Regions from separate parts of the Streptomyces similanensis genome, predicted to be linked through region 2. Evidence: riboswitches for the same ligand, from Rfam matches in the RefSeq annotation. Region 2 holds a riboswitch; each other region holds the start of a gene.
What was found. Region 2 has a riboswitch for cobalamin ahead of ABEB07_RS01800 (ribonucleoside-diphosphate reductase subunit alpha). Riboswitches for the same ligand answer to the same signal wherever they lie in the genome.

Region 1 (9,497 bases), on a different contig from region 2:
TCCGGCAGGTGCGGGGCGCCGTCCAGGACGGGGCCGACGATGGCGTGGGAGCCGTTGCCGGCCAGGCCGTAGACGCCCGGGCGCAGGGAGGCCAGGTCGCGGGTCAGGGTGATCTGGCCGTCGGCCGTGCCGTGCACGGTGAGGCGGTGGTCGGTGGGCAAAGGGCGGCCCGGGGGCGCCTTGAGCGCGGCGTCGCTGGCGAGCCGGCCGGCGGCGACACTCGCCGCGCCGGCCGCCAGGGCCGCGGTGACGGCCGCGGCCGTCGCTTTGACTGTGCGCACAGGACCAGTGTCACGGTGTACCGGCTCACCGGCCAGCGGAAGGAAGGGTCGGAGTGACATGCCCCTGCGGGTTCCAGGATGCGCGGGGTTCATCCCTCGGCGGGCGCGGGTCGCGGGCGTTGGCCGTAACCGCGCAGGCGTCCGGTGGCCTGTTCCAGCTGTTCCGGGGTCAGCAGGGAGGGGGTGCGGCCGGGGATCGCGGAGGCGGTCAGCCACAGGCGGCACATCCACTCCAGCTGGGCGGTGCGGTCGTACGCCTGGTCGAGGGTGGCGCCGTAAGTGAGGGCGCCGTGGTTCTGGAGCAGGCAGCCGGAGCGGCCGTCGAGGGCGCGGAGCACGTTTCCGGCCAGTTCCTCGGTGCCGTACGTCGCGTACGGGGCGACCCGCACCGGTCCGCCGAGCGCGCCCGCCATGTAGTGGACGAGCGGCAGCTCGGCGACGAGGGTGGAGACGGCCGTGGCGTGCACGGCGTGGGTGTGGACGACGGCGCCCGCGTCGGTGGCGCGGTAGACGGCGAGGTGCGTGGGCAGTTCGCTGGTCGGCGCGAGCGAGCCGAGCACCTGGCGGCCGTCGAGGTCGACGCCGGTCACGTCGTCGGGGGTGAGCCGGTCGTACGGCACGCCGGTCGGGGTGACCAGGACGGTGTCGCCGATCCGGACGGACACGTTGCCCGAGGTGCCGACGACCAGTCCGTCGGCGACGGTGCGGCGCGCGGCCGCCACCAGCTCGCGCCAGGCGCGGGCCTCCTCGGCACGGACCTCGCGGCGGCCGTCCGGTCCCGGACGCTCGCCGGGCCGTCGTCCGTCGCGTCGCGGACGCTCGCCGGGCCGTTCTCCGTCGTGTTCCGGGCGGGCGCCGGGCCGTCCCTCGTCGCGTTCTTCAGCCATGGGGCGATCCTGCCAGCGGTGTGAAGTGTGCAACAGAATCGGACACCGCCCATACCGCGCCAGTTCATCTTCCGTTCACCCTGGTTACCTACGTTCAACGAGCCAATGACGCTCGAACGATTGCCTGGGTAAATGGAAAGCTTCTCGCTGATCCTCGCGATCGTGGTGATAACCGCACTCGCGTTCGATTTCACGAACGGTTTCCACGACACCGCCAACGCGATGGCCACCACCATCTCCACCGGCGCGCTCAAGCCCAAGGTCGCGGTGGCCATGTCGGCCGCGCTGAACCTGGTGGGCGCCTTCCTCTCCGTGGAGGTCGCGAACACGATCTCCAAGGGCCTCGTCGACGAGGCCGGCATCCGTCCCGAGGTCATCTTCGCCGCCCTGGTCGGCGCGATCCTCTGGAATCTGCTGACCTGGCTGGTCGGGCTCCCCTCCAGCTCCTCGCACGCCCTCATGGGCGGTCTGATCGGCGCCACCGTCGCCTCCGCCGGCATCGGCGCGGTGCACGGCGACGTGCTGGTCACCAAGGTCATGATCCCGGCCGTCGCCGCCCCGATCGTGGCGGGCCTGGCCGCGCTGGCCGCGACCCGGCTGTCGTATGCCATCGGCGGGAACGGCGACGGCGGGGCGAACGGCAAGGCGGCCGAAAAGGGCCACCGGGTCGGGCAGATCGCCTCCGCCGGTCTGGTCTCGCTGGCCCACGGCACCAACGACGCGCAGAAGACGATGGGCATCATCACCCTCGCCCTGATCGCCGGCGGCGCCATCGCCCCCGGCTCCAACCCTCCCACCTGGGTGATTCTCTGCGCGGGCCTGGCCATCGCGGCCGGCACCTACATCGGCGGCTGGCGCATCATCCGCACCATGGGCTCGGGCCTGACCGACCTCCGGCCGCAGCAGGGCTTCGCCGCCCAGACCAGCTCGGCCGCCGCCATCCTGGCCTCCTCCCACCTGGGCTTCTCCCTGTCCACCACGCACGTCGTCTCCGGTTCGGTGATGGGCGCGGGTCTGGGCCGCAAGGGCGGCGTGGTCCGCTGGTCCACCGCGGGCCGGATGGCCATCGCCTGGGTGCTGACGCTGCCCGCCGCCGCGCTGGTGGGCGCGGGCGCGGAGGCCGTGACGGGCCTCGGCGACTGGGGCACCGCGCTCGTCGCCGTGTTCCTCGTCGCCTCCTCCGCGGCGATCTGGAAGATCTCCCGCCGCCAGGTCGTCGACCACACCAACGTCACCGGCGCCGGGTCCGAGGAGCCGGCCGGCGTGGTGACCCAGGCGATCGCCGCCGTGGCGCCGCCCCCGGCCGCCCCGGTCCCCGGGATCCCGGCCCAGGCCGTCGGCGCCCCCGCCGCGGCGTTCGCCGCCCCGCTCGGCGCGGTCCCGGCCACGGCCGCCGGCCTGCTCACCGAGGACCTCGCGGCGACCATCCCGGCGCCGGCGTCCGCGCCCCGTATCGACCCGACGCCGTCGGCGACCCCCGCGAGCGCGGCGGTACCGCCGGCCGCGACCGTCTGAGTCCCGCACACCGGTCCCCCAAGGAAGCATCACCATGAAGATCGACTGGGCAGCCCTCGGCTCCGTCTTCGGCGTCAGCCTCGTGGCCACCGTGGGCCTGGTGGCCCTGTTCACCCTCGGCATCGCCGGCCTCTCCCGCCGTGAGCGGGCGGTGGCCACCGGTGCGGGCGGCGGGACGCTCGCCGTCACCGGCGCCTACGTCTGCTTCGCGGCGTGCGCCGCCGCGGTGGGCTACGGCATCTACCTGATCATGGGCAAGGGCTGACCCCGGGCCGGTCACCGCCGCGGCCGACGCCGCCGCCCCGACCGGCCCCTCAGCCTCCTCCCCCGCCCCGTGCAGGGACCGCCACCCAGCGGCCCGCGCGGGGCGGAGCCTTGTCCGGGGCGGGCCCGCGTCGAAGGGGTGGGAGGTGCGGGAGCGGCGGGGTGGGAGGCGCGGGACGACGGGTGCGCGGGCGCGCGCCGGGGCACGCCGGGGCACGCCGTCGCGCGGGGCCGGTGTGGGCCTCATCTCAGTCGTACGACGCAGGTCAACGGCAAGTTGACGGGTGTTCGCGGGGCGTGGTGGACTGCCGGGGCCATGTACGGCGGCAGGAGAGGAAGCCCGGTGCGAATCCGGCGCGGTCCCGCCACTGTGACCGGGGAGGAAACCCCCGGGAGCCAGGAACTCTCACCGCCGGTCTCGTCGAACCAGGGCGTGGACACCCTGAGTGAGGACATATCGCCATGCGCGGCTGCCGACCGAGAGTCACCAGCGACGACCCCCTGACCGTCCTCGCGGCGGGCTGACCCGATGGGTGCCGAGCGCGTCTTCGCGTACGGCGCCGCCGCCGGCCTCCTCGGCGACCTCCTCCTCGGCGATCCGCGCCGCGGGCACCCGGTCGCCGCGTTCGGCCGTGCCGCGGGCGCCGTGGAACGCGTGCTGTGGCGGGACCACCGCGGGTGGGGCGCTCTGCACACCGCGGTGTGCGCGGGCGGCGCCGCCGCGCTGGGCGCCGTCGCCGCCCGCGCCGTACGCACCTCCCCCACCGCCTCCGCCGCCCTGACCGGCGTCGCCACCTGGGCCGTCGTGGGCGGGACCTCGCTGGCCCACGAGGCCCGCGCCATCGGCCGCGCGCTGGAGTCCGGCGACATCGAGGCCGCCCGGGCGCGGCTGCCGCACCTGTGCGGGCGCGACCCGCAGGCGCTGGACGCCGACGGGATCGCCCGCGCCGTGGTCGAGTCCGTCGCCGAGAACACCTCCGACGCGGTGGTCGGCGCGCTCACCTGGGGCGCCGTCGCGGGCGTGCCGGGTCTGCTCGGGTTCCGCGCGGTCAACACGCTCGACGCGATGGTCGGCCACAAGTCGCCCCGCCACCTGCGCTACGGCTGGGCCTCCGCCCGGCTGGACGACGTGGCCGGCTGGCCGGGCGCGCGGCTGACCGCCGTCCTCGCCACCGTGGCCGGCGGCGATCCGCGCGGGGCCGTACGGGCCTGGCGCGCCGACGCCGGCCGGCATCCGAGCCCCAACGCCGGGCCGGTCGAGGCGTCCTTCGCCGGGGCGCTCGGCGTGCGCCTGGGCGGCACGCTGTCGTACGCGGGGCGGGTGGAGCACCGGCCGGTGCTCAACGGCGGCGGACGCGCCGTCCGGGCGGCCGACATCGACCGGGCCGTACGCCTCTCCCGGCGCGTGAGCTGGCTCGCGCTCGGCGCCTGCGCCGGCGCGCGCCTGCTGGGCGCCCGTCTCCCGCGCACCCCGGCGGCGAGCGGCCTCCGTTCGGCCCCCGCACCGGGCGGCGGTCGCCGCCCGCGCACCCCCGTGACGAAGGGACGTACCTCATGAGCGGCGGTCTGCTCGTCGCCGGAACCACCTCCGACGCCGGGAAGAGCGTCGTCACGGCCGGGATCTGCCGGTGGCTGGTGCGCCAGGGCGTCAAGGTCGCGCCGTTCAAGGGGCAGAACATGTCCCTGAACTCCTTCGTCACCCGCGAGGGCGCCGAGATCGGCCGGGCGCAGGCCATGCAGGCGCAGGCGTGCCGGATCGAGCCGACCGCGCTGATGAACCCGGTGCTGCTCAAGCCGGGCGGCGAGCAGAGCAGCCAGGTGGTGCTGCTGGGCAAGCCGGTCGGCGAGCTGAGCGCCCGCGGCTACCACGGCGGGCGCCAGCAGAAACTGCTGGGCACCGTGCTGGACTGCCTGGCCGAGCTGCGGGGCGCGTACGACGCGGTGATCTGCGAGGGGGCGGGCAGCCCGGCGGAGATCAACCTGCGCCGCACCGACATCGTCAACATGGGCATCGCGCGCGGCGCGCGGCTGCCGGTGCTCGTGGTCGGCGACATCGACCGCGGCGGCGTCTTCGCCTCCTTCTTCGGCACCCTCGCCCTGCTGTCCCCCGAGGACCAGGAGCTGGTCGCGGGGTTCCTCGTCAACAAGTTCCGCGGCGACGTCACCCTGCTCGAACCGGGCCTCGACATGCTGCGCGGGCTGACCGGACGGCACACCTACGGCGTGCTGCCGTTCCGGCACGGGCTCGGCATCGACGAGGAGGACGGTCTCCGGGTCTCCCTGCGCGGCGCCGTGCGGGAGTCGGTCGTCGCCCCGCCGGTCGGCGAGGACGTGCTGCGCGTCGCCGTGTGCGCGATCCCGCTGATGTCCAACTTCACCGACGTGGACGCGCTGGCCGCCGAACCGGGCGTCGTGGTGCGGTTCGTGGACCGCCCGGAGGAACTGGCCGACGCGGACCTGGTCGTGGTCCCCGGCACCCGCGGCACGGTCCGCGCCCTGCGGTGGCTGCGGGAGCGGGGCCTCGCGGACGCCCTGGCGCGCCGGGCCGCCGAGGGACGGCCGGTGCTCGGCGTCTGCGGCGGCTTCCAGATGCTCGGCGAGCGCATCGAGGACGAGGTCGAGTCGCGCGCCGGCGCGGTCGACGGCCTCGGACTGCTGCCCGTGCGGGTGCGGTTCGCCCGCGAGAAGACCCTCACCCGGCCGGCCGGCCGGGCCCTCGGCGAGCCGGTCGAGGGGTACGAGATCCACCACGGGGTGGCCACCGTCGAGGGCGGAGACGCGTTCATCTGCGATGACGATGGACACAGCCTGGACGGCTGCCGGGTCGGCGCGGTGTGGGGCACGCACTGGCACGGCTCGCTGGAGTCGGACGGCTTCCGGCGCGCGTTCCTGCGCGAGGTGGCCGCCGCCGCGGGCCGCCGCTTCATCCCCGCGCCGGACACCTCGTTCGCCGCGCTGCGCGAAGCGCAGCTGGACCGGCTCGGCGACCTGATCGAACAGCACGCGGACACGGACGCGCTGTGGCGGCTCATCGAGTCCGGCGCGCCGCAAGGACTGCCTTTCATTCCACCGGGAGCGCCCGCATGAGCACAGTGTTGTTGTTGTCGACCGCCGACACCGATCTGCTGGCGGCCCGGGCCTCCGGCGCCTCCTACCGGATCGGCAACCCGACCCGGGTGGACGTGGCCGGCGAGCTGCCCGCGCTGCTGGACGGCGCGGACGTCGCCGTCGTACGGCTGCTCGGCGGCAAGCGGGCCTGGGAGGACGGGCTCGCCGCGCTGAAGGCGTCCGGGGTGCCGACCGTGCTGCTGGGCGGCGAGTCGGTGCCGGACGCGGAGCTGATGGCCGAGTCGTCCGTCCCGGCCGGTGTGGTGGCCGAGGCGCTGCGCTACCTCGTCGAGGGCGGCCCCGCCAACCTCACCGAGCTGGCCCGGTTCCTGTCCGACACCGTGCTGCTGACCGGCGAGGGCTTCGAGGAGCCCCGGAAGATGCCGGAGTACGGCGTCCACGGCGAGCGCGATCTCGTGGCGGGCCGGCCGACCGTCGGCGTGCTCTTCTACCGGGCCCACCACCTGAGCGGCAACACCGCCTTCGTGGACACCCTGTGCGACGCGATCGAGGCGCACGGCGCCAACGCGCTGCCCGTGTACTGCGGTTCGCTGCGCGGCGCGGACCCGGCGCTGTACGAGCTGCTGGCGAGGACCGACGCGCTGGTCGCCACCGTGCTGGCCGCCGGCGGCACGCACGCCTCGCAGGCGTCGGCGGGCGGTGACGAGGAGGCGTGGGACATCGGCGCGCTCGCCGACTTGGACGTGCCCGTGCTGCAAGGGCTCTGCCTCACCTCCTCGCGGGCCGCCTGGGACGCGTCGGACGCCGCCCTGTCCCCGATGGACGCGGCGATGCAGGTCGCGATCCCCGAGTTCGACGGCCGTCTGATCACCGTGCCGTTCTCCTTCAAGGAGCAGGGCCCGGACGACGTGCCGGTGTACGTGGCCGACCCCGAGCGGGCCGCCCGCGTCGCCGGGATCGCCGTACGGCACGCCCGGCTGGGGCACAAGCCGAACGCCGAGAAGAAGGTCGCCCTCGTCTTCACCGCGTACCCGACCAAGCACTCGCGCGTCGGCAACGCGGTCGGCCTGGACACCCCCGCCTCGGCGGTGCGCGTCCTGGACGCGCTGCGCGAGGCCGGGTACACGCTGACCGACTACCCCGACAACGGCGACGAGTTGATCCACCGGCTCATCGCGGCCGGCGGCCACGACGTGGAGTGGCTGACCGAGGAGCAGCTGGCCGCCGCGCCCGCGCGGGCGCCGCTCGCCGACTACCGGGCCTGGTTCGACAAGCTGGACCCGGAGCTGCGCGCGGCGATGACCGAGGCGTGGGGCGAGCCGCCGGGCTCGCTGTACGTGGACGGCGAGGACATCGTGCTGGCCTCGCTCCGGTTCGGAAACGTCGTGGTGATGATCCAGCCGCCGCGCGGCTTCGGCGAGAACCCCATCGCGATCTACCACGACCCCGACATGCCGCCCTCGCACCACTACATGGCGGCCTACCGCTGGCTGGACGAGAGCTTCGGCGCCGACGCGATCGTGCACATGGGCAAGCACGGCACGATGGAGTGGCTGCCGGGCAAGGGCCTGGGCCTGAGCGCCGGTTGCGCGCCGGACGCGGTCCTCGGCGAGCTGCCGCTGATCTACCCGTTCATCGTCAACGACCCCGGCGAGGGCACCCAGGCCAAGCGGCGCGGCCACGCCACGGTGGTCGACCACCTCGTCCCGCCGATGGCCCGCGCCGACACCTACGGCGACCTGGCCAAGCTGGAGCAGCTCCTCGACGAGTACGCCCTCGTCTCCGACCTGGACCCGGTCAAGGCGCCGGCCGTGCGCGCCCAGATCTGGACGCTCGTGAAGGCCGCCGAGCTCCACCACGACCTGCACGTGAACGAGCAGCCGGACGACGAGGCGTTCGACGAGTTCGTCATGCACATCGACGGCTACCTGTGCGAGATCAAGGACGTGCAGATCCGCGACGGCCTGCACGTCCTGGGCGGCGGCCCGGTCGGCGAGGCGCGGGTGAACCTGGTCCTGGCGGTGCTGCGCGCCTCCCAGGTGTGGGGCGGGAAGGCGAACGCGCTGCCCGGTCTGCGGGCCTCGCTGGCGGCCCACTTCGATCTGGTGGAGAAGGAGTTGCTGGCCGAGCCGGGCGCCCCGGCGAAGGTACCGGCGGAGCTGACGGAGCTGGTGGCGGGGCCGTCGCGGTCGGCCGCCGACGCGATCGACCTGCTGGAGCAGCTGTGCCGGCGGTTCGCCGAGGGCATGGAGGCGCGCGGCTGGGCCGCCGCCGAGAGCACCGCGCTGGTCCGGGAGGTGCTGGGCGCCGAACTCGCCGAGGCGGTCGCCGTGCTGGAGTTCGCCTGCACCGAGGTGGTGCCGCGGCTGGCCCGCACCACGGACGAGATCGGCAACATCCTGCGGGCGCTGGACGGCGGTTACGTGCCGGCCGGCCCGTCCGGCTCGCCGACCCGCGGTCTGGTCAACGTCCTGCCGACCGGCCGCAACTTCTACTCGGTCGACCCCAAGGCGATCCCGTCCAGGCTGAGCTGGGAGGTCGGCCAGTCGCTCGCCGACTCCCTCGTGCAGCGCTACCTCCAGGACACCGGCGCGTACCCGAAGTCCGTCGGCCTGACGGTGTGGGGCACCTCCGCGATGCGCACCCAGGGCGACGACATCGCCGAGATCCTGGCGCTGCTCGGCTGCCGCCCGGTCTGGGACGACGCCTCGCGGCGGGTGACCGGGTTCGAGGTGGTTCCGCCCCAGGAGCTGGGCCGGCCGCGCATCGACGTCACGGTCCGCATCTCCGGCTTCTTCCGGGACGCGTTCCCGCACGTGGTCGGGCTGATCGACGACGCGGTGCGGACGGTGGCCGAGCTGGACGAGAGCGCCGAGGCCAACTACGTACGGGCGCACGTCGACGAGGACACCGCCGAGCACGGCGACCGGCGGCGCGCCACGGCCCGGATCTTCGGCTCCAAGCCGGGCGCGTACGGCGCGGGCCTGCTGCCGCTGATCGACGCCCGCAACTGGCGCTCGGACGCGGACCTCGCCGAGGTGTACGCGGTGTGGGGCGGTTACGCCTACGGGCGCGGGCTCGACGGGCGGGCGGCGCGCGGCGACATGGAGACGGCGTTCCGGCGGATCGCGGTGGCCGCGAAGAACGTCGACACCAGGGAACACGACCTGGTGGACGCGGACGACTACTTCCAGTACCACGGCGGCATGGTCGCCATGGTCCGGCACCTGACGGGCACGAGCCCGGAGGCGTACGTCGGCGACTCGGCCGTCCCCGACCAGGTGAAGACCCGCACGCTGGGCGAGGAGACGCACCGGGTGTTCCGGGCGCGGGTGGTCAACCCGCGCTGGATGGCGGCCATGCGGCGGCACGGCTACAAGGGCGCCTTCGAGATGGCGGCGACCGTCGACTACCTCTTCGGCTACGACGCCACCGCGGGCGTGGTGGACGACTGGATGTACGAGAAGCTCAGCGCCGAGTA
Region 2 (9,497 bases):
GCGCTGCGGCAGATGGCCGAGAACGAGCCGCGCTACCCCGTGGTCGCCAACGACTGAGCCCACCGCGGCAGTCGGGGCGCCAGAGACCCTGGAGGCCCCCGTGAACGGCGCCCGACCGGACGAACGGTCAGGCGCCGTACGTGTGTCCTGCCCCTGTTCGATCCTTTGTGCGCATTGATCGAATCAAATCGGTCACACAAGGGGATGTTCTCGGCATCCACGGCGATGGCTGGGCCAAATCCGTTCCCAGAACGGTCAGTTGTAGTGCTGAATGGGAGGACGGGGATACAGGACGGCGTGCGCCGGACACAGCGTCAGGGGCGGGCGCCGGCGGCGGCTGAGAGGGGTTGTTCGTGCCGGCTTTCCCATACAGCACAACATCGACATCGACGACGGTCGCGGTGCCGCCGTCACTGGCCCTGCCGGTGATCGAGGCGGCGTTTCCCAGGCGGCTGCACGCCTATTGGCCCCGGCTCCAGGAGAACACCCGCAGCTGGCTGCTGGAAAAGCGGCTCATGCCGGCGGACAAGGTGGAGCAGCACGTCGACGGCCTGCGCTACACCGACCTCATGGCGGGCTACTACCTCGGCGCCCCCGACGAGGTCCTCCAGGCCATCGCGGACTACAGCGCCTGGTTCTTCGTCTGGGACGACCGGCACGACCGCGACATCGTCCACCGCCGGCCCGTCGCCTGGCGGCGGCTGCGCCGCGCGCTGCACGCGGCGCTCGACGCGCCGCGGGAGCACCTGAACCACCCGGACACCCTGGTCGCGGCCTTCGCGGACAGCGTGCTGCGGCTGTACGGGTTCCTGCCGGCGACGTGGAACGCCCGCTTCGCCCGGCACTTCCACGCGGTGATCGAGGCGTACGACCGTGAGTTCCACAACCGCACCGAGGGCGTCGTGCCCACGGTCGAGGAGTACCTCGCGCTGCGCCGGCTCACCTTCGCGCACTGGATCTGGACCGATCTGCTGGAGCCGAGCGCGGGCCGTGAACTCCCCGACGCCGTCCGCGAAAACCCCGCGTACCGGCGCCCGGCACTGCTCAGCCAGGAATTCGCCGCCTGGTACAACGACCTGTGCTCACTGCCCAAGGAAATCGCGGGCGACGAGGTGCACAATCTCGGCATAAGTCTTGTCAAACACGAAGGACTCAGCCTGGAGGAGGCGATCGCGGAACTCCGCCGCCGGGTCGAGGAATGCATTTCCGATTTCCTGGTCGCCGAACAGGACGCGTTACGTTTCGCGGACTCCCTGGCGGACGGAACGGCGCGCGGAAAGGAACTCGGCGCCGCCGTGCTGTCCTGCGTCGCGAACATGCGGAACTGGTTCAGTTCCGTCTACTGGTTCCACCATGAATCCGGCCGGTACATGGTCGACAGCTGGGACGACCGCTCCACACCCCCGTACGTCAGCAACGAGACGGCAGGTGAGAAATGACCGTCGAATCGGTCAGGCCCGAGGACCGGTCCCGGGCCGGAGACGAGCCGCTGGAGCCCCCGGTCGCCGCCGGCGCCGTCCCGTTCCTCGGCCACGGCCTCCGGCTGGCCCGCAACCCGCTGGCCTTCCTGACCGGGCTGCGCGACCACGGCGACGTCGTCCGCCTGCGGCTCGGCCCCAAGACGCTCTACGCCGTCACCGCGCCCGCCCTCACCGGAGCGCTGGCGCTCAGCCCCGACTTCATCGTCGCCGGACCGCTCTGGGAGTCCCTGGGCGGCCTGCTCGGCAAGGAGGGCGTGGCCACCGCCAACGGCCCGCTCCACCGCCGTCAGCGGCGCACCATCCAGCCCGCCTTCCGGCTCGACGCGATCCCCGGGTACGGGCCGATCATGACCGAGGAGGCGCACGGGCTGGTGGAGCGCTGGCGCTCGGCCGACGTGCTCGACGTGACCAGGGAGTCCTTCCGGGCGGCCGTGCGCGTCGCCGCCCGCTGCCTGATGCGCGGCAGCTACATGGACGACCGCGCCGAGCGCATCTGCGCGGCGCTGGCCACCCTGTTCAGCGGCATGTACCAGCGGATGGTCGTCCCGCTCGGACCGCTCTACAAGCTGCCGCTGCGGTCGAACCGAGAATTCAACCGGGCCTTGGCCGATTTCCATCTCCTGGTGGACGAGATCGTCGCCGACCGCCGGGCGAGCGGTCAAAAACCGGACGATTTGCTGACGGCTTTGCTGGAGGCGACGGACGAGAATGGCGATCCCATCGGGGAACAGGAGATCCATGATCAGGTCATTGCCATCCTGACCGCGGGAAGCGAAACCGTCGGTTCCACGATCATGTCGCTCCTTCTCGCCCTGACCGAGTACCCGGAACTCGGCGGCAAGATCCGCGACGAGGTGGAAACGGTCACGGAAGGCCGCCCGGTCGCATTCGAGGACGTCCGAAAACTGACGTACACCGCCAATGTCGTCGTCGAGACATTGCGACTGTATCCGGCCGTGTGGATATTGACGCGCCGGACGGTCGCCGACACCCGGCTCGGCGGATACCGCATTCCGGCCGGAGCGGACGTCATCTACAGCCCCTACGCCGTCCAGCGCGACCGGCGCTCCTTCGCTCGGCATGAGGAGTTCGACCCCGGACGCTGGCTGCCGGGACACTCCGACGAGGTCCCCAAGTACGCGATGAGCCCGTTCAGCGTGGGCAACCGCAAGTGCCCGGGCGACCACTTCTCGATGGCCGAGCTCACCCTGCTCACCGCGGCCGTCGCCGCCGCCCTCCGGTTCGACCAGGCCCCCGGCTCCGACCCCAGGCCGCGCATCGGGATCACCCTGCGCCCGCGCCGTCTGCTGCTGCGGGCCCTGCCCCGCTGACCGGCCGCGGCCGGGACCGCCCCGGCGGGAACCCGGCCGCGCCGGACGCGCGTTCAGGCGGCCTGCGGGCCCCTGAACGTGCGCCGGTAGGAGTGCGGCGTGGTGCCCAGCGTCCGGACGAACTGGTGCCGCAGCGCGGCGGCGGTGCCGAACCCGGTCCGGTCCGCGATCGCGTCCATCGTCTCGTCCGTCCCCTCCAGCAGCCGCTGCGCCAGCAGCACCCGCTGCCGCAGGATCCACCGGTAGGGAGTCGTCCCCGTCTCCTGCTGGAAACGGCGGGCGAAGGTGCGCGGGGACATCAGCGCGCGGGCGGCGAGCTGCTCGACGGTGACCTCCTCGTCCAGGTGCCGCTCCATCCAGACCAGCACCTCGCCCACCGTGTCGCACCGCGACTTCGGCAGCGGCCGTTCGATGTACTGCGCCTGCCCGCCGTCCCGGTGCGGCGGCACCACCATCCGCCGGGCGATCTTGTTGGCGACCTCCGGTCCCTGCTCCTGGCGCACGATGTGCAGACAGGCGTCGATCCCGGCGGCCGTCCCGGCCGAGGTGATCACCGTGCCCTCGTCCACGTAGAGGACGTCCGGCTCCACCACCACGTGCGGGTACTGCCGGCGCAGCTCGGCCGCGTGGCGCCAGTGCGCCGCGCAGCGCCGCCCCTCCAGCAGTCCCGCCGCGCCCAGCACGAACACCCCTGAGCACACGCTCAGCACCCGCGCGCCCCGGTCCACGGCCCGCACGAGGGCGGCCAGCAGCGCGGGCGGGTGGACCCGGGTCGCGAAGTCGTTCCCGGCCGGCACGGCGATCAGATCCGCCTCCTCCAGCCGGTCGAGCCCGTAGGGCGTGCTGACGCTCAGCCCGCCCACGTGGGTGCTCAGCGACGGGCCCTCGGCGGAGACCACGGCGAAGTCGTAGACGGGCAGGCCGTCGTCGCTGCGGTCGATCCCGAAGACCTCGCAGACGACGCCCAGTTCGAAGGGATGCACACCGTCGAGCAGGACGGCGGCCACGTTCTCCAGCATGCGGCCAGTGTGCCTTACCAGTGGCAGGAATTTGAAGATGTGCGGCAGTCCTGCCACTCACGGCCGGAGGGATCCGGCGCGAGAGTGGAGGACATGAACACAGACCAGATCGAAGCCCTGATCGGACTCCTCGCGACCTTCGGACTCCTGGTCCTGATGGCGCTCCCCGCCGCCCTCGGCGTCGTGCGCGACAAGCGCATCGACCGCCAGATCAGGCAGGCGCGGCGGGAGCACGCGGACCAGGAAGCCCGTGAGGCCCTACAGCGACAGCAGCGGTCTCAGAAGTCCTCGTCCAGGTCGACGGTGCCCTCCACCGCCACCTGGTACGCCGACGGACGCCGCTCGAAGAAGTTGGTCAACTCCTGAACCCCCTGGAGCTCCATGAAGGAGAAGGGGTTCTCCGAGCCGTACACCGGAGCGAAGCCGAGCCGGGTCAGCCGCTGGTCGGCGACGCACTCCAGGTACTGCCGCATCGACTCGGTGTTCATGCCCGGGAGGCCGTCACCGCACAGGTCGCGCGCGAACTGCAGCTCGGCCTCGACGGCCTCCCGCAGCATGTCGGTCACCTGCTGCTCCAGCCGGTCGTCGAAGAGGTCCGGCTCCTCCTTGCGGACGGTGTCCACCACGTCGAAGGCGAACGACATGTGCATCGTCTCGTCGCGGAACACCCAGTTGGTGCCGGTGGCCAGGCCGTGCAGCAGGCCCCGGCTGCGGAACCAGTAGACGTAGGCGAACGCGCCGTAGAAGAACAGGCCCTCGATGCAGGCGGCGAAGCAGATCAGGTTGAGCAGGAACCGCCGGCGGTCCGACCGGGACTCCAGCTGGTCCAGCTTCTCGACCGAGTCCATCCACTTGAAGCAGAACTCCGCCTTCTCGCGGATGGAGGGGATGTTCTCCACCGCCGCGAAGGCCGCCGCCCGGTCGTCCGGGTCGGGCAGGTAGGTGTCCAGCAGCGTCAGATAGAACTGGACGTGCACGGCCTCCTCGAACAGCTGGCGCGACAGGTACAGGCGCGCCTCCGGGGAGTTGATGTGCTTGTAGAGGGTGAGCACCAGGTTGTTGGCGACGATCGAGTCGCCGGTGGCGAAGAAGGCCACCAGACGGCCGATGAGGTGCTGCTCGCCCGGGGTGAGCTTGGCGAGGTCGGCGACGTCCGAGTGGAGGTCGACCTCCTCGACGTGCCAGGTGTTCTTGATGGCGTCCCGGTAGCGCTCGTAGAAGTCCGGGTAGCGCATGGGGCGCAGGGTCAGTTCGAAGCCCGGGTCGAGCAGGTTCTGGGTGGAGCGGTCGGTGGTCATTACTGGCATGCCTCGCAGGACTCGGGGTTTTCGAGGGAGCAGGCGACGGCGTCCGGATCGGCCGCCTGCTGGACGGGAAGGGGCGCCTGGGCGCGGGTCTGGCCCTGGGCGGCGCGGGCGATCCGGGTCGCCGGGCGCGAACGCAGGTAGTACGTCGTCTTCAGACCCTGCTTCCAGGCGTACGCGTACATCGAGGAGAGCTTGCCGATGGTCGGCGTCTCCAGGAACAGGTTCAGCGACTGGGCCTGGTCGAGGAACGGGGTGCGGGCGGCGGCCATGTCGATCAGGCCGCGCTGCCCGATCTCCCACGCCGTGCGGTACAGCGCCCGCACCTCGGCCGGGATCCAGGCGAAGCTCTGCACCGAGCCGTTGGCCTCGCGCAGCGCCTCACGGGTGCGGGCGTCCCACACGCCCAGCGCCTTCAGGTCGTTCACCAGGTAGGAGTTGACCTGGAGGAACTCGCCGGAGAGCGTCTCGCGCTTGAACAGGTTGGAGACCTGCGGCTCGATGCACTCGTAGACGCCCGCGATCGAGGCGATGGTGGCGGTCGGCGCGATCGCCAGCAGCAGCGAGTTGCGCATGCCGACGGCGGCGATCCGCTCGCGCAGCGCCGCCCACCGCTCGGGCCAGGTCAGGGACACGTCGTAGTGGTCGGGGTGCAGCACGCCGCGGGCGGTGCGGGTCTTCTCCCAGGCCGGCAGCGGCCCGTGCCGCTCGGCGAGGTCGGCGGACGCCTCGTAGGCGGCGAGCATGATCCGCTCGGCGATCCGGGTGGACAGGGCCTTCGCCTCGGCGGAGTCGAAGGGCAGGCGCAGCTTGAAGAAGACGTCCTGGAGGCCCATCATGCCCAGGCCGACCGGCCGCCAGCGGGCGTTGGAGCGGCCCGCCTGCTCGGTCGGGTAGAAGTTGATGTCGACCACGCGGTCCAGGAAGGTCACGGCGGTGCGGACGGTCTCGTCCAGCCGCTCCCAGTCGATGGCACCCTCGCTCCCGTCGCTCCCGTCGTCCCCGGCGCGCACGAACGCGCCCAGGTTGACCGAGCCCAGGTTGCACACCGCGGTCTCGCCGTCGTCGGTGACCTCCAGGATCTCCGTGCACAGGTTCGAGGAGTGAATCACGTGGCCCGGCTCGGCCGTCTGGTTGGCGGTGCGGTTGGCGGCGTCCTTGAAGGTCATCCAGCCGTTGCCGGTCTGCGCCAGGGTGCGCATCATCCGGCCATACAGCTCGCGGGCCGGCATCGTCTTCCTGGCCAGGCCCTTCGCCTCGGCCGCGCGGTAGGCGGCGTCGAACTCCGCGCCCCACAGGTCCACCAGCTCGGGCACGTCCGCGGGCGAGAACAGCGACCACCGCGCGTCCTCGTCGACCCGGCGCATGAACTCGTCCGGGATCCAGTGCGCCAGGTTCAGGTTGTGGGTGCGGCGGGCGTCCTCGCCGGTGTTGTCCCGCAGCTCCAGGAACTCCTCGATGTCGGAGTGCCAGGTCTCCAGGTAGACCGCGGCCGCGCCCTTGCGCCGGCCGCCCTGGTTCACGGCGGCCACCGAGGCGTCCAGGGTCTTCAGGAACGGCACGATGCCGTTGGAGTGGCCGTTGGTGCCGCGGATCAGCGAACCGCGCGAACGGACGCGGGAGTAGGCGATGCCGATGCCGCCGGCGTGCTTGGAGAGGCGGGCGACCTGGTGGTAGCGGTCGTAGATGCTGTCCAGCTCGTCCTGCGGGGAGTCGAGCAGGTAGCAGGACGACATCTGGGGGTGCCGGGTGCCGGAGTTGAAGAGCGTGGGGGAGGAGGGCAGGTAGTCGAGGCGGCTCATGAGCCCGTAGAGCGCCGTGACCTCGTCCACGGAAGGGGCGGTGTCGTCCTGTGCGAGGCCGCTCGCCACCCGCAGCATGAAGTGCTGGGGCGTCTCGATCACCTTGCGGGTGATCGGGTGCCGCAGCAGGTAGCGGCTGTGCAGGGTGCGCAGGCCGAAGTAGCCGAAGCGGTCGTCGGCGGCCGGGTCGACGGCCGCGTCGAGCCGCGCGGCGTGCAGCCGCACGAACGCGGCGGTGCGGTCCGCGACCAGCCCCTCGCGGTGGCCGACCGTGATCGCCTCGGTGAAGCGGGTGACGCCCTGCGAGGCGGCCTCGGCGCGGATGGCGAGGGTCAGCAGCCTGGCCGCCAGCCGCGAGTAGGCGGGGTCCTCGGAGATGAGCCCGGCGGACGCCTCGGTGGCCAGCTCGCGCAGCTCGGCCTCGTCGGCGTGCGCGGAGCGGCCGCGCAGCGCGGCGGCGGCGACCCGGCCGGGGTCGGCGTCGGGGAGGTCGGCGGTCAGCTCGGTCAGGGTCCGCAGCAGCGCGGCACCGGGACCGTCGGTCTCCAGGCGGTGGACGACTGAAGCCGGATCCGCAGGCGCGATGGTCACTTGGGGCTCTCCCTCGCTCGGCACGGGGCCTCGCCGAGGGCATGCGGCAGTACACGAGCGCACGCGGCGTCGCGTCCACCGGCCCATTCCACGAGGCCCGGACGTCGGCACCCGGACCGGACGGCCGGGCGCACTGTCGACAGGTCCTCGGACTGACGCACGTACCCGGCCATAAGGGCACATGTGTACGTGTACACCGTTGCGGGACAGTTCCGGATTCGCACCGGATTCCCCTGCGACGACAGCGAGCACGAGCATACATCTTGTGCCGGGTGAGGGAGCCACCCCCATATGTAGTGTCGTGGTGACTGCGCAGCGTGTCAGAGGTGCAACGCGTAGGTGAGCAGGGAGAGGTCCAGGAGGTCCGGCAGGGGCTTCCAGTCGCGGTCGGGGGTGCGCGCGAAGCCGAGGCGCTCGTAGAGGCGGTGGGCGGCGTGCATCGTCGGCTGGGTGGACAGGACCAGGCGTGCGCACCCCGAGGTGGCCCGCGCACGGTCGACACAGGCCCGTACGAGCGCCTCCCCGACGCCCCGGCCGCGGGCCGCGTGATCGACCGCGAGCATCCGGATCTCGGCCTCCCCGGGTCCGGCGATGTCGGCCATGGCGCCGCCCGACGGCACGAAGGCGACCGCGCCGAGCACGCCGCCGTCCCGCACGGCCACCAGCACCTCGGCCGCGGCGGCCCGCCCGGCCACGTCCCGCAGCACCCCGAGATACGCGTCGTCCTCCCCGAAGTCGAGCAGCCCGTCCCGCAGATAGGCCCGAGCGGTGATCTCCCCGACCACCCCGTACTCCGCGGGCTCGGCCCGCCGCACCACGATGTCCATGTGCGGAGTCTGCCGCAGTTGCACGACGGCGGACCGCTGGTTTTCCGGCGCCGTGAGGCCGCCCGGGGCCGTCCGGGGCCGTGCCCACGGCATCCGTCCGGAGTCGTGGCGCACGGGGACGGCGAAGGGCCGCCGGAGAGTGCTCCGGCGGCCCTTCAAGCGTCCGTGCGGGATCAGTGGGCGCTGCCGGCCGTGGCCGGGGGCAGCTCCACCGCGACGCCGGGGTCGCCCGCGTCCTTGACGTAGTCCTCCGGGCTGGTCTCGTCGACGCCCTCGGGCGCCTTCAGCGCCCGCAGGACGAAGGTCAGGACCACCGTGACGACCACGTTGAGCACGAACGCCGTCAGGCCGATGTAGCCGATCTCGCCGATGCCCGGGATCTCCTTGGCCGAGCCGCCGAAGTGCTTCTGGGTCGGCGAGGCGACGCCGTAGGCCGCGAGCGTGCCGTAGACCATGCCGACCGCCCAGCCGGCGAGCAGCGCCCAGCGGTGGAACCAGCGGGTGAACAGGCCGCCCACTAGCGCCGGGAAGGTCTGGAGGATCCAGATGCCGCCCAGCAGCTGGAAGTTGATGGCGACCGTCTTGTCCATCGTCAGGACGAAGACCAGCGCGCCCACCTTCACCAGCAGCGACACGATCTTGGAGACCTGGGCCTCCTGCTTCGGCGTGGCGTCCTGCTTGATGAAGTCCTTGTAGATGTTGCGGGTGAACAGGTTCGCCGCCGCGATCGACATGATGGCGGCCGGCACCAGCGCGCCGATGCCGATGGCCGCGAAGGCCACGCCCGCGAACCAGTCCGGGAACATGTCCTCGAACAGCTGCGGGATCGCCAGCTGCCCGTTCTGCACCTTCACGCCCGCCGCGATCGCCATGAAGCCCAGCAGCGCGAGCAGGCCCAGCATCAGCGAGTACAGCGGCAGGATCGTGGTGTTGCGGCGGATCACCTCACGGCTCTTCGAGGACAGCGTCGCGGTGATCGAGTGCGGGTACATGAACAGCGCCAGCGCGGAGCCCAGGGCGAGCGTGGCGTACGTCCACTGGTTCGCCTCGCCGGGCACGACCGCGCCGCGCGGTTTGCCGGTGGCCGGGTTGGTCTGCGCGAAGGCGTCGCCGGCCTTGGCGAAGATGTCGTCGAAGCCGCC
Region 3 (9,497 bases), on a different contig from region 2:
TTCCTCTCCCCGTGGCTCAGCGACGGCCAGCGCGCCTTCCAGCTCGCCACCCAGCTCGCCCTGCTGGAGCACGGCCCGCTCCTCACCCGCCTGGCGGACGGCGCCGCCGGGCTGACCTCGCCGCAGGCGCCGGCGCTGGCCCGGATCGGCCTGGCGAACTACTTCGCGGGCGCGCTCCTCATGCCGTACACCGCCTTCCACACCGTGGCCGAGGAGGTGCGCTACGACATCGAGCTGCTCTCCGCGCGCTTCGGGGTCGGCTTCGAGACGGTCTGCCACCGGCTGAGCACGCTCCAGCGCACCGGACGGCGGGGCGTGCCGTTCTCCTTCCTGCGCGTCGACCGGGCCGGGAACATCTCCAAGCGGCAGTCCGCCACCGACTTCCACTTCTCCCGGCTCGGCGGCACCTGCCCGCTGTGGACGGTGTACGAGGCGTTCTCCGCGCCGGGCCGGATCCTGACCCAGGTCGCCGAGATGCCCGACGGCAAGAAGTACTTCTGGATCGCGCGCACCCTCACCCGCGGCGGTTTCGGGCACCACGCCCCGCGCGCCGAGTTCGCCGTCGCCCTCGGCTGCGAACTGCGCCACGCCCACCGGCTCGTGTACGCCGAAGGCGTCGCCCTCGACGATCCCCGCGCCGCCACGCCGATCGGGCTCGGCTGCCGGATCTGCGAGCGCCGCGACTGCGCGCAGCGGGCCCGTCCGCCGGCGGGCGGCCGGCTGGCCGTCGATCCCGACCGGCGGGCCTATGTGCCGTATCCGGTGGAGAGCACCGGGGTGTGACGGGCCGCGGTCATTCCCCGCGCGCTCCTGGCGGTGTCTCGCGACGCGGGTGGCCCCGGAACGGTTCCGGGGCCACGTCGTCCGCGGGGTTCAGCGGTGCCGGAAGGCCGGGGGCCGCTTGTCGGCGAAGGCCGCCATGCCCTCCTTCTGGTCGGCGGTGGCGAACACGGCGTGGAACAGGCGGCGTTCGAAGCGGACGCCCTCGGTCAGCGTCGTCTCGAAGGCGCGGGCGACGGCCTCCTTCGCCATCATCGCCACCGGCAGCGACATGCCGGCGACCGTTTCGGCGACCGCCAGCGCCTCGCCGAGCAGCTCGTCGGCGGGCACCACCCGCGAGACGAGTCCGGCACGCTCGGCCTCGGCGGCGTCCATGGTGCGCCCGGTCAGGCACATCTCCATGGCTTTGGCCTTGCCGACGGCCCGGGTCAGCCGCTGGGAGCCGCCGATGCCGGGGATCACCCCGAGCTTGATCTCCGGCTGGCCGAAGACGGCGGTGTCGGCGGCGAGCAGGATGTCGCAGAGCATGGCCAACTCGCAGCCGCCGCCGAGGGCGTAGCCGGCGACGGCGGCGACGGTGGGTGTGCGCAGCTGACCGAGCCGGTCCCAGGCGGCGAACCAGTCGGCGAGGTACATGTCCAGGTAGTCGTGCGGGCGCATCTCCTTGATGTCGGCGCCGGCCGCGAACGCCTTCTCCGAGCCGGTGATCACGACGCAGCCGCACTCCGGGTCGCGGTCGAGGGCCTCGGTGGCGGCGACGACCTCGTTCATCACCTGGAGGTTGAGCGCGTTGAGCGCCTCGGGCCGGTGGAGGGTGAGCAGGGCGGTGCGGCCCTTGCGTTCGATGCGAATGGTTTCGTAGTCCGTGCTCACGTGGCTTCTCCGCTCCGGTTCCTGATGGTCCGTACGATGCCGGAGAAGTCCTCCGAGTCACCGACCTGTTCGGCGTAGGCCGCGTACAACTCGGCCGCGTGGAGCCCGAGTTCCGCGTGCACGCCGCCCTCGCGGGCGGCGTCGGCGGCCAGGCCCAGGTCCTTGGCCATCAGGGCGGCGGCGAATCCGGGACGGTAGTCGCGGTTGGCGGGGCTGGCCGGAACGGGGCCGGGGACGGGGCAGTTGACGCTCAGCGCCCAGCACTGGCCGGACGCCGTGGCGGCCACGTCGTACAGCGCCTGGTGGGACAGGCCCAGCTTCTCGCCGAGGACGAACGCCTCGCTGACGGCGATCATCGAGACGCCGAGGATCATGTTGTTGCAGATCTTGGCGGCCTGCCCGGCGCCCGCGCCGCCGCAGTGCACGGCCTTCTTGCCCATGACCGCGAGGAGCGGCCGGGCCTCGGCGAACTCCGTCTCGCCCCCGCCCGCCATGAAGGTGAGCGTGCCCGCCTCCGCGCCGGCCACCCCGCCGGACACGGGCGCGTCCAGGGAGCGCATCCCCGCGGCGGCGGCCCGCTCGTGGGCGGCGCGGGCGTCCGCGACGTCGATGGTGGAGCAGTCCACGAAGAGGGTGCCGGGGCGGGCGGCGGCGAGGACGTCGTCGTAGAGGCCGAGGACGTGCCGGCCGGCGGGGAGCATGGTGAGGACCACGTCGGCCGCGGCGACGGCCCCGGCCGCGGACGCGACGGGCTGGACGCCGGTCTCGGCGGCGGCCTCGACGGCCGAGGGCGCCAGATCGTGCCCGAGCACCCGGTGCCCGGCCTTGGCCAGGTTGGCGGCCATCGGGCCGCCCATGTGTCCCAGTCCGACGAACGCGACGGTCCGGCTCACCAGACCACCTCCTCGGTGGTGTCGGCTCCGGCGGCGAGCCCGAGTTCGCGCTCGCCCAGGGGGAGGAAGAAGCGTGCGACGTCGGCCTCCGTGACCTCGGCAAGGGTCCGCGGCGACCAGTGCGGGTCGCGGTCCTTGTCGATGACCTGGGCGCGGATGCCCTCCACCAGGTCGGGGCCGCGCAGGCAGGCGCGGGAGACGCGGTACTCCTGGTCGAGGACCCGCTCCAGCGGACCGAGGCGGCGGGCCCGGCGCAGCGCCGCCAGGGTGACCTTGAGGGCGGTCGGGGACTTGGCGAGCAGGGTCTCGGCGGCCTCCTCGGCGGCCGGACCGCCCCGGGCGAGGAGCCGGTCGACGATCTCCTCGACGGTGTCGGCGGCGTAGCAGGTGTCGATCCACTCCCGCCGGGCGGCCAACTCGCCTTCCGCGGGCTGTTGTACGTGGCGTTCCAGGGCGTCGTGCACGGGCAGGTCGGCGAGGTCGGTGAGGAGGTCGGTGAGGTGGGAGGAGGGGATGTAGTGGTCGGCGAGGCCGCACAGCAGGGCGTCGTCGGCGCCGATCCGCGCGCCGGTCAGGGCGAGGTGGGTGCCCAGTTCGCCCGGGGCGAGGGCCAGCAGGTGGGTGCCGCCGACGTCCGGGACGAAGCCGATGCCGGTCTCGGGCATGGCGATCCGGGAGCGCTCGGTGACGATCCGGACGCTGCCGTGCGCGGAGACGCCGACGCCGCCGCCCATCACGATGCCGTCCATGAGGGCGACGTACGGCTTGGGGTAGCGGGCGATCCGGGCGTTGAGCCGGTACTCGTCGCGCCAGAACGCCTCGGCCGCCGAACCGTCGCCATAACGGGCGTCGTCGTGGATGGCACGGATGTCACCGCCCGCGCACAGACCCCGCTCCCCCGCGCCGCTGACGACGACCGTCTCCACGGCCGGATCGTGCTCCCACTGGGCGAGCGCGGCGTCGATGCGGCGCACCATCTCGTGGGTGAGGGCGTTCAGGGCCTTGGGCCGGTCGAGGGTGATGTGGGCGGCGCGGCCCCGTGTGCGCAGCACGACGTCGCTCATCCGAACGCCTCCGTCAGACCGCGGGCCACGATGACGCGCATGATTTCGTTGGTTCCTTCCAGGATCTGGTGCACCCGCAGGTCGCGGACGATCTTCTCGATGCCGTACTCGCTGAGGTAGCCGTAGCCGCCGTGCAGTTGGAGCGCCCGGTCGGCGACGGAGTATCCGGTGTCGGTGGCGAACCGCTTCGCCATCGCGCACAGGTACGCCGCCTGCGGATCACCGCGGTCCAGGGCCTGGGCGGCCTGCCGCACCAGCGCGCGGGCGGCGGCCAGTTCGGTCGCCATGTCGGCGAGCCGGAAGCGCAGCGCCTGCGCGTCCAGCAGCCGCTGCCCGAACGCCTCCCGGTCGGCGAGGTGGGCGAGGCTGCGGTCCAGTGCGCTGCGGGCGCCGCCCAGGGAGCAGGCGGCGATGCCGAGGCGGCCGCCGTTCAGGCCGTTCATGGCGATCCGGAAGCCCTGCCCCTCGCGGCCCAGGAGCCGGTCGGCGGGCACCCGCACCCGGTCCAGGACGACCTGGCGGGTGGGCTGCGCGTTCCAGCCCATCTTGCGTTCGTCGGGTCCGAAGGAGAGCCCGGCGTCGTCCTTGTCCACGAGGAACGCGGACACCCCGTCGGCGCCCTCGCCGCCGGTGCGGGCCATGACCACGTACAGCTGGGAGGCGCCCGCGCCGGAGATGAACTGCTTGACCCCGGTGAGCACGTATTCCTCGCCGTCGCGGACGGCCCGGGTGGTCAGGGCGGCGGCGTCCGAGCCGGCGCCGGGTTCGGTCAGGCAGTAGCTGGCCAGGTCGTCCATCGCGCACAGCCGCGGCAGCCGGCGCTCGCGCTGGGCGGCGTCGCCGTAGTGGTCGATCATCCAGGCGACCATGTTGTGGATGGAGAGGTAGCCGGCGATGGCCGGGCAGCCGGTGGCCAGGGTCTCGAAGACGAGGACGCCGTCGGCGCGGCTGAGTCCGGAGCCGCCGGACTCCTCGCGGACGTAGACGCCGCCGAGGCCGAGTCCGGCCGCTTTGCGCAGCACGTCCACCGGGAAGTGCTTGTCGCGGTCCCAGTCCAGGGCGTGCGGGGCCAGGTGGTCCTGGGCGAAGTCGAGGGTGGTCTCGACGAGGGCCTGCTGGTCCTCGGTGAGCAGGGTGCTGGTCATCGTGGCTCAACCCATCGTGGGGATCGTGAAGCTGGCGCCTTCCCGCAGTCCTGCGGGCCAGCGCGAGGTGACCGTCTTGGTGCGGGTGTAGAAGCGGACGGCGTCCGGTCCGTGCTGGTTGAGGTCGCCGAAGCCGGACCGCTTCCAGCCGCCGAAGGTGTGATAGGCGACCGGGACCGGGATGGGCACGTTGACGCCGATCATGCCGGTGTTCACCCGCCGGGTGAAGTCGCGGGCGGTGTCGCCGTCCCGGGTGAAGATCGCCACGCCGTTGCCGTAGGCGTGCTCGCTGGGCAGGCGCAGGGCCTCCTCGTAGTCGGCGGCGCGTACGACGCAGAGGACGGGGCCGAAGATCTCCTCCTGGTAGACGCGCATCGAAGGAGTCACCCGGTCGAAGAGGGAGGCTCCGGCGAAGAAGCCCCTCTCGTGGCCGGGCAGTACGAAGTCCCGTCCGTCCACGACGAGTTCGGCGCCCTCCTCGACGCCCAGGTCGACGTAGGAGCGGACCCGGTCGACGGCGTCCCGGCCGACGAGGGGGCCGAAGTCGGCCTCGGGGTCGTCGCCGCGGCCGATGCGCAGCGTGCCGATGCGCTCCTTGAGCCGGGCCACGAGCGCGTCGGCGGTCTCCTCGCCGACCGGGACGGCGACGGAGATCGCCATGCAGCGTTCGCCGGCCGAGCCGTATCCGGCGCCGATGAGGGCGTCCACCGCCTGGTCGAGGTCGGCGTCGGGCATCACGATCATGTGGTTCTTCGCGCCGCCGAAGCACTGGGCGCGTTTGCCGTGGGCGGCGGCGGTGGCGTAGACGTGCGCGGCGACCGGAGTCGAGCCGACGAAGCCGAGGGCCGCCACACGGGGGTCTTCGAGGAGGGTGTCGACGCTCTCGCGGCCTCCGTTGACGACGTTCAGGACGCCGGGCGGCAGACCCGCCTCCAGGAAGAGTTCGGCGAGTCGCAGCGGTACCGAAGGGTCGCGCTCGGACGGCTTGAGGAGGAAGGCGTTGCCGCAGGCCAGCGCGGGGGCGGCCTTCCACAGGGGGATCATGGCCGGGAAGTTGAACGGGGTGATGCCGGCGACGACGCCCAGCGGGGCGCGCAGCGAATGGACGTCGATGCCGGTGCCGGCGTTGTCGGTGAACTCGCCCTTGAGCAGGTGCGGGATGCCGGCGGCGAACTCCACGACCTCCAGGCCGCGCTGGAGGTCGCCGTGCGCGTCGGCGACCGTCTTGCCGTGCTCGGCGGACAGCAGCCGGGCCAGCGCGTCCCGCTCTCCTTCCACCAGCTGGAGGAACCTCAGCAGGACGCGGGCGCGGCGCTGCGGGTTCCAGTCGCCCCACTCCGGCTGGGCCCGGACGGCGTCGGCGATCGCCGCCTCGGTCTCCGCGCGGTTCGCGAGGGGCACCAGGGCCTGGACCTCGCCGGTGTTGGGGTCGTACACCTCGCCGTGGGCTCCCGATGTTCCCGGGGTGTGCTTGCCGCCGATGAAGTGCGTCAACTCGCGCACGGGGGCGCGTTCGTGCTCGCGGGCCATGACTGCCTGCTCTCGTCAGGAAGGAGGGATCCGGGATGGCGCGCCCGGGCCCGCGTCCGCACACGGGTGGCGTACGGACGGGTGCCGGGGGCACGAGATCGCGTATGGCCGAAAGCCCCGTCAGACGGCGGGCTCACCAGGGTCGTGGGTACACACCGGTGCCATGCGTGTCAGCTCCATCCTCGTGGAAAACACGGAACATCCCGCGGCCGGTATCCTGACTCCCGGATCAGCGCGCGCCGTCCGCCTTCCCGACATCCAGCTCGTCAGTGGCGTACCGCTCGACGGCGTACTCCCCGGTCACAGTGGCGGGACCGTGCCGGAATCACACCGGCTTCCCTGCACCGCGGGCCTTGGTCACGACTATATAGTTGGGCGTCCTAGTAAATCCATCCCCGCGGGCGGCGTTGTGGATGACCGCACTCGCCCCGCGCCTGCGGGAGAGCCGAGAGGGCGGCGGCCGTGTGCGGTCGGCCGGAGACGCGGCGCGGGGTCGGCGGGGCGCGCGACCGGATTACTCGGAGGCAGGGAGCCGCCAGTCGAACGGGTAGAGGTCCGCCTCCCAGGAGGCGTCCGCGGCGAGTGCGGCCGCGTTCTCGGGTGGGCGCAGCAGGCAGCGATGGCGCACCAGTTCACGGCGCTCGGCCGGCGTCAGCAGCGCCTCGTTGGGGCCGAGGCTCCCTTCGGCGTCGTCGATGTCCTGGTGTCCGTCCGCGTTGACGCGTCTGCCCGCCTGCGTCCGCAGGTCCAGGCGAAAGCCGGTGCGCCACTGTGAGTTGTGGCCCCATCCGTGGGACTCGTCCACCGTCGGCCGGTGGCGGCGCAGGAAGGTCCAGTAGAGCGGGGAGCGGTCGGCCACGCCGCGCTCCGCGTGCCGCGCACCGGCCCGGACACGCACTCCCGCACGGCTGAACAGCAGCGGCCCCAGCCACAGACCGGGCCAGACCACCTCCGTGACGCGCACGGGCTCCTTGGGGTCCGCCGCCTGCTCGACCTCCACGATCTCGTGCAGGAAGGGGTCGAACGTGCCCGTCTCCTCGAACGCCACCAGCCCCAACCGGGCGAACAGGCGCAGGTATTGCTCCAGGCCGAGCGCCGGCCACTGATCGAGCGGGTGCAGCCGGTGGGCCCAAGGCACCTCGCCTCCCGCCTCGTAAGGCGGCTGCTGGGCCAGCAGCAGCACGTCGCTGACCCGGCTGAGGGCGTACAACTCCCAGCTCATGTCCTCGCGGAGAGTCGCCGGCCCGTCGAAGCCGTCATCGCACAGGCACTGCGCGGCCTTCGCCAGCCGAGCCGGATAGCCGGGCGAGGCGCGTGCGAGCCACGGCGTCACCACCGTCTCGAAGGCATCCGGGGCGCTTCCGTGGTCCCGCAGCGCCACGAAGAGCTCGTAGGCGTCGACCGGTTGCCGCTCCTCATCCATCACCGGTTGCCGCTCCTCATCCATCCGGGCAGGGTAGCGGCATCCAGGGCGGACCGGCTCGGTGGCCGGGGGCAGTCGCCCGACGGACGCGCGCCGGTGAGGTCAGCCGTTCCTACGCCGACGGCGTCCGGGCGGTACCGCCTTTCGCTCCTCCTCGGCGGTCGTGCCGGGCCAGGTGATCTCGAAGTACCTGACGCGTTCGTCCTGTCCGGCCGGTCGCATGCCGGCTGCCGTCATGACGTGCTGGGAGGCGATGTTGTCGTGGTCGGCGTCGCCCTGCACGCGGGTGACGCCGCGTGACCGGGCGAACAGCAGCAGGGCGCGCAGCGCTTCGGAGGCGTAGCCCTTGCCTCGGGCCGCCGGGACGAGGCCGTAGCCGATCACGACGCTGCCGTCGGCGGCCGCGGGTCCGTGGAAGCCCAGGCCGCCGATCGCCCGGCCGTCCTCGCGGCGACGGATCTCGTAGGCGCCGAACGGCTGTGGCGCACCGGTGCTCGCGCAGGCGTTCAGGAAGCGCTCGGCGGCGAACACGTCCCCGTCGGTGGGGTATCCGGACGCCCATCGGGCGCCGCCGGCCGGCTCGCCCGCCACCACTCGCTCGGCTTCGCCGACGGTCATCGGATGCAGCACGAGCCGCTCGGTCACCAGATCGTCCATGACATGGAGGTGTATCACGCGATGCGATAACACGGGTCAACTCGTGGTCGCCGCGCGGGGCATCGCCGCCAGGTAGGCGCCGAAGCCGTCGCGGGCCCTGGCGTGCAGACGGGGTGAGGTGAGGACCGGGCACAGGGCGGTGCGCAGCACCCGGTGGCCCCGGTGTTCCAGGGCGTCGACCAGCGCGCGGTCCTCGCCCGTTTCCAACGGTGCGAAGCCGCCGACGTCCAGGTAGGCGGCGGCGTGCACACCCAGGTTGGCGCCGTGCACGTGCGGGTGATGCCACGTGGTGCCGTCCGTGGGGCGGCTCGTCTCGTAGAGCGCACGGTGGGGCGCGGCCAGCGGCGAGGAGCACGGCAGGACGACGGTGCCGACCACCGCCTGCCAGCCTTCCCGGGCCCGGGCCAGCTGGTACGCCAGCCAGTCGGGCGGCACGGTGCTGTCGGCGTCGGTGGTGGCGATCCAGACGCCGCCCCCGCGTCCGGCGTACCGGGCCAGCGCGTGCCGGACACCGGCGTCCCGGGCGCGTCCCGGGTTGCGGGAGTCGGTGACGACGGTCAGCGCTCCGGCGGTCCGGGCGAGTCGCGCGGTGCGGTCCCGGCAGGCGTCCGCCACCACCACCGTGCGGACCCGGACGGCGGCGAGGTCGGGATGGCCGGCGGCGACCGCGACCGCCGCCAACGCGGCCGGCAGGAGGGCTTCCTCGTCGTGGGCCGGAATGACGACGGCGACCGTCTCGATGCTCACACCAGGCCCTCCCGGGCGGCGACCGAGGAGGGCCGGCGCCCCTCGGGGCCGGTCCTCTGGTGGATCTGGAGGACGAAGTCCTCCTCGCGGTGGTCGGCGAGCAGGGCCAGGCCGGGCAGGGCGGCGACACGGCGGGCGATGCCGGCGCCGGTCGTCAGGTGTTCGGCCACCGGGTGGTCCCAGTGCACGGTGACCAGCGTGCCGTCGGGTTCCAGCGACCGCACCGCCAGCTCCAGCAGCCGGTCGAGTGCCGTGTCGTGCAGGTAGTAGAGGAACTCGGACAGGACGATCAGGTCGAAGGAGCCTTCGGGCCACTGCTCGGGCAGCAGCATCCGGCGGATCTCCACGTGTGCCAGGTCGCGGGTGCGGTGCCGGGCCGTCTCGA

Region 1: it holds a riboswitch for cobalamin, as region 2 does, so the genes downstream of both, ABEB07_RS21755 (cobalamin biosynthesis protein) here and ABEB07_RS01800 (ribonucleoside-diphosphate reductase subunit alpha) in region 2, are expected to answer to the same signal.
Region 3: it holds a riboswitch for cobalamin, as region 2 does, so the genes downstream of both, ABEB07_RS12475 (CoA-acylating methylmalonate-semialdehyde dehydrogenase) here and ABEB07_RS01800 (ribonucleoside-diphosphate reductase subunit alpha) in region 2, are expected to answer to the same signal.

The regions. Positions count from the first base shown of each region.
Region 1 is NZ_BAABKC010000064.1:51,355-60,851, reverse strand. It holds gene ABEB07_RS21775 (alpha/beta hydrolase) at 1-281, opposite strand, end outside; gene ABEB07_RS21770 (class II aldolase/adducin family protein) at 371-1,168, opposite strand; gene ABEB07_RS21765 (inorganic phosphate transporter) at 1,301-2,683, shown strand; gene ABEB07_RS21760 (hypothetical protein) at 2,718-2,948, shown strand; cobalamin riboswitch at 3,232-3,372, shown strand; gene ABEB07_RS21755 (cobalamin biosynthesis protein) at 3,477-4,505, shown strand; gene ABEB07_RS21750 (cobyric acid synthase) at 4,502-6,034, shown strand; gene cobN (cobaltochelatase subunit CobN) at 6,031-9,497, shown strand, end outside.
Region 2 is NZ_BAABKC010000006.1:33,634-43,130, reverse strand. It holds gene def (peptide deformylase) at 1-57, shown strand, start outside; gene cyc1 (epi-isozizaene synthase) at 354-1,439, shown strand; gene ABEB07_RS01820 (bifunctional albaflavenone monooxygenase/terpene synthase) at 1,436-2,812, shown strand; gene ABEB07_RS01815 (helix-turn-helix domain-containing protein) at 2,866-3,831, opposite strand; gene ABEB07_RS01810 (hypothetical protein) at 3,925-4,197, shown strand; gene ABEB07_RS01805 (ribonucleotide-diphosphate reductase subunit beta) at 4,110-5,129, opposite strand; gene ABEB07_RS01800 (ribonucleoside-diphosphate reductase subunit alpha) at 5,129-7,528, opposite strand; cobalamin riboswitch at 7,650-7,786, opposite strand; gene ABEB07_RS01795 (GNAT family N-acetyltransferase) at 7,849-8,355, opposite strand; gene mctP (monocarboxylate uptake permease MctP) at 8,529-9,497, opposite strand, start outside.
Region 3 is NZ_BAABKC010000037.1:240,200-249,696, reverse strand. It holds gene ABEB07_RS12500 (short-chain fatty acyl-CoA regulator family protein) at 1-783, shown strand, start outside; gene ABEB07_RS12495 (enoyl-CoA hydratase) at 874-1,653, opposite strand; gene mmsB (3-hydroxyisobutyrate dehydrogenase) at 1,650-2,546, opposite strand; gene ABEB07_RS12485 (enoyl-CoA hydratase/isomerase family protein) at 2,543-3,610, opposite strand; gene ABEB07_RS12480 (acyl-CoA dehydrogenase family protein) at 3,607-4,755, opposite strand; gene ABEB07_RS12475 (CoA-acylating methylmalonate-semialdehyde dehydrogenase) at 4,762-6,285, opposite strand; cobalamin riboswitch at 6,476-6,649, opposite strand; gene ABEB07_RS12470 (nucleotide exchange factor GrpE) at 6,800-7,732, opposite strand; gene ABEB07_RS12465 (GNAT family N-acetyltransferase) at 7,811-8,365, opposite strand; gene ABEB07_RS12460 (glycosyltransferase family 2 protein) at 8,402-9,112, opposite strand; gene ABEB07_RS12455 (SAM-dependent methyltransferase) at 9,109-9,497, opposite strand, start outside.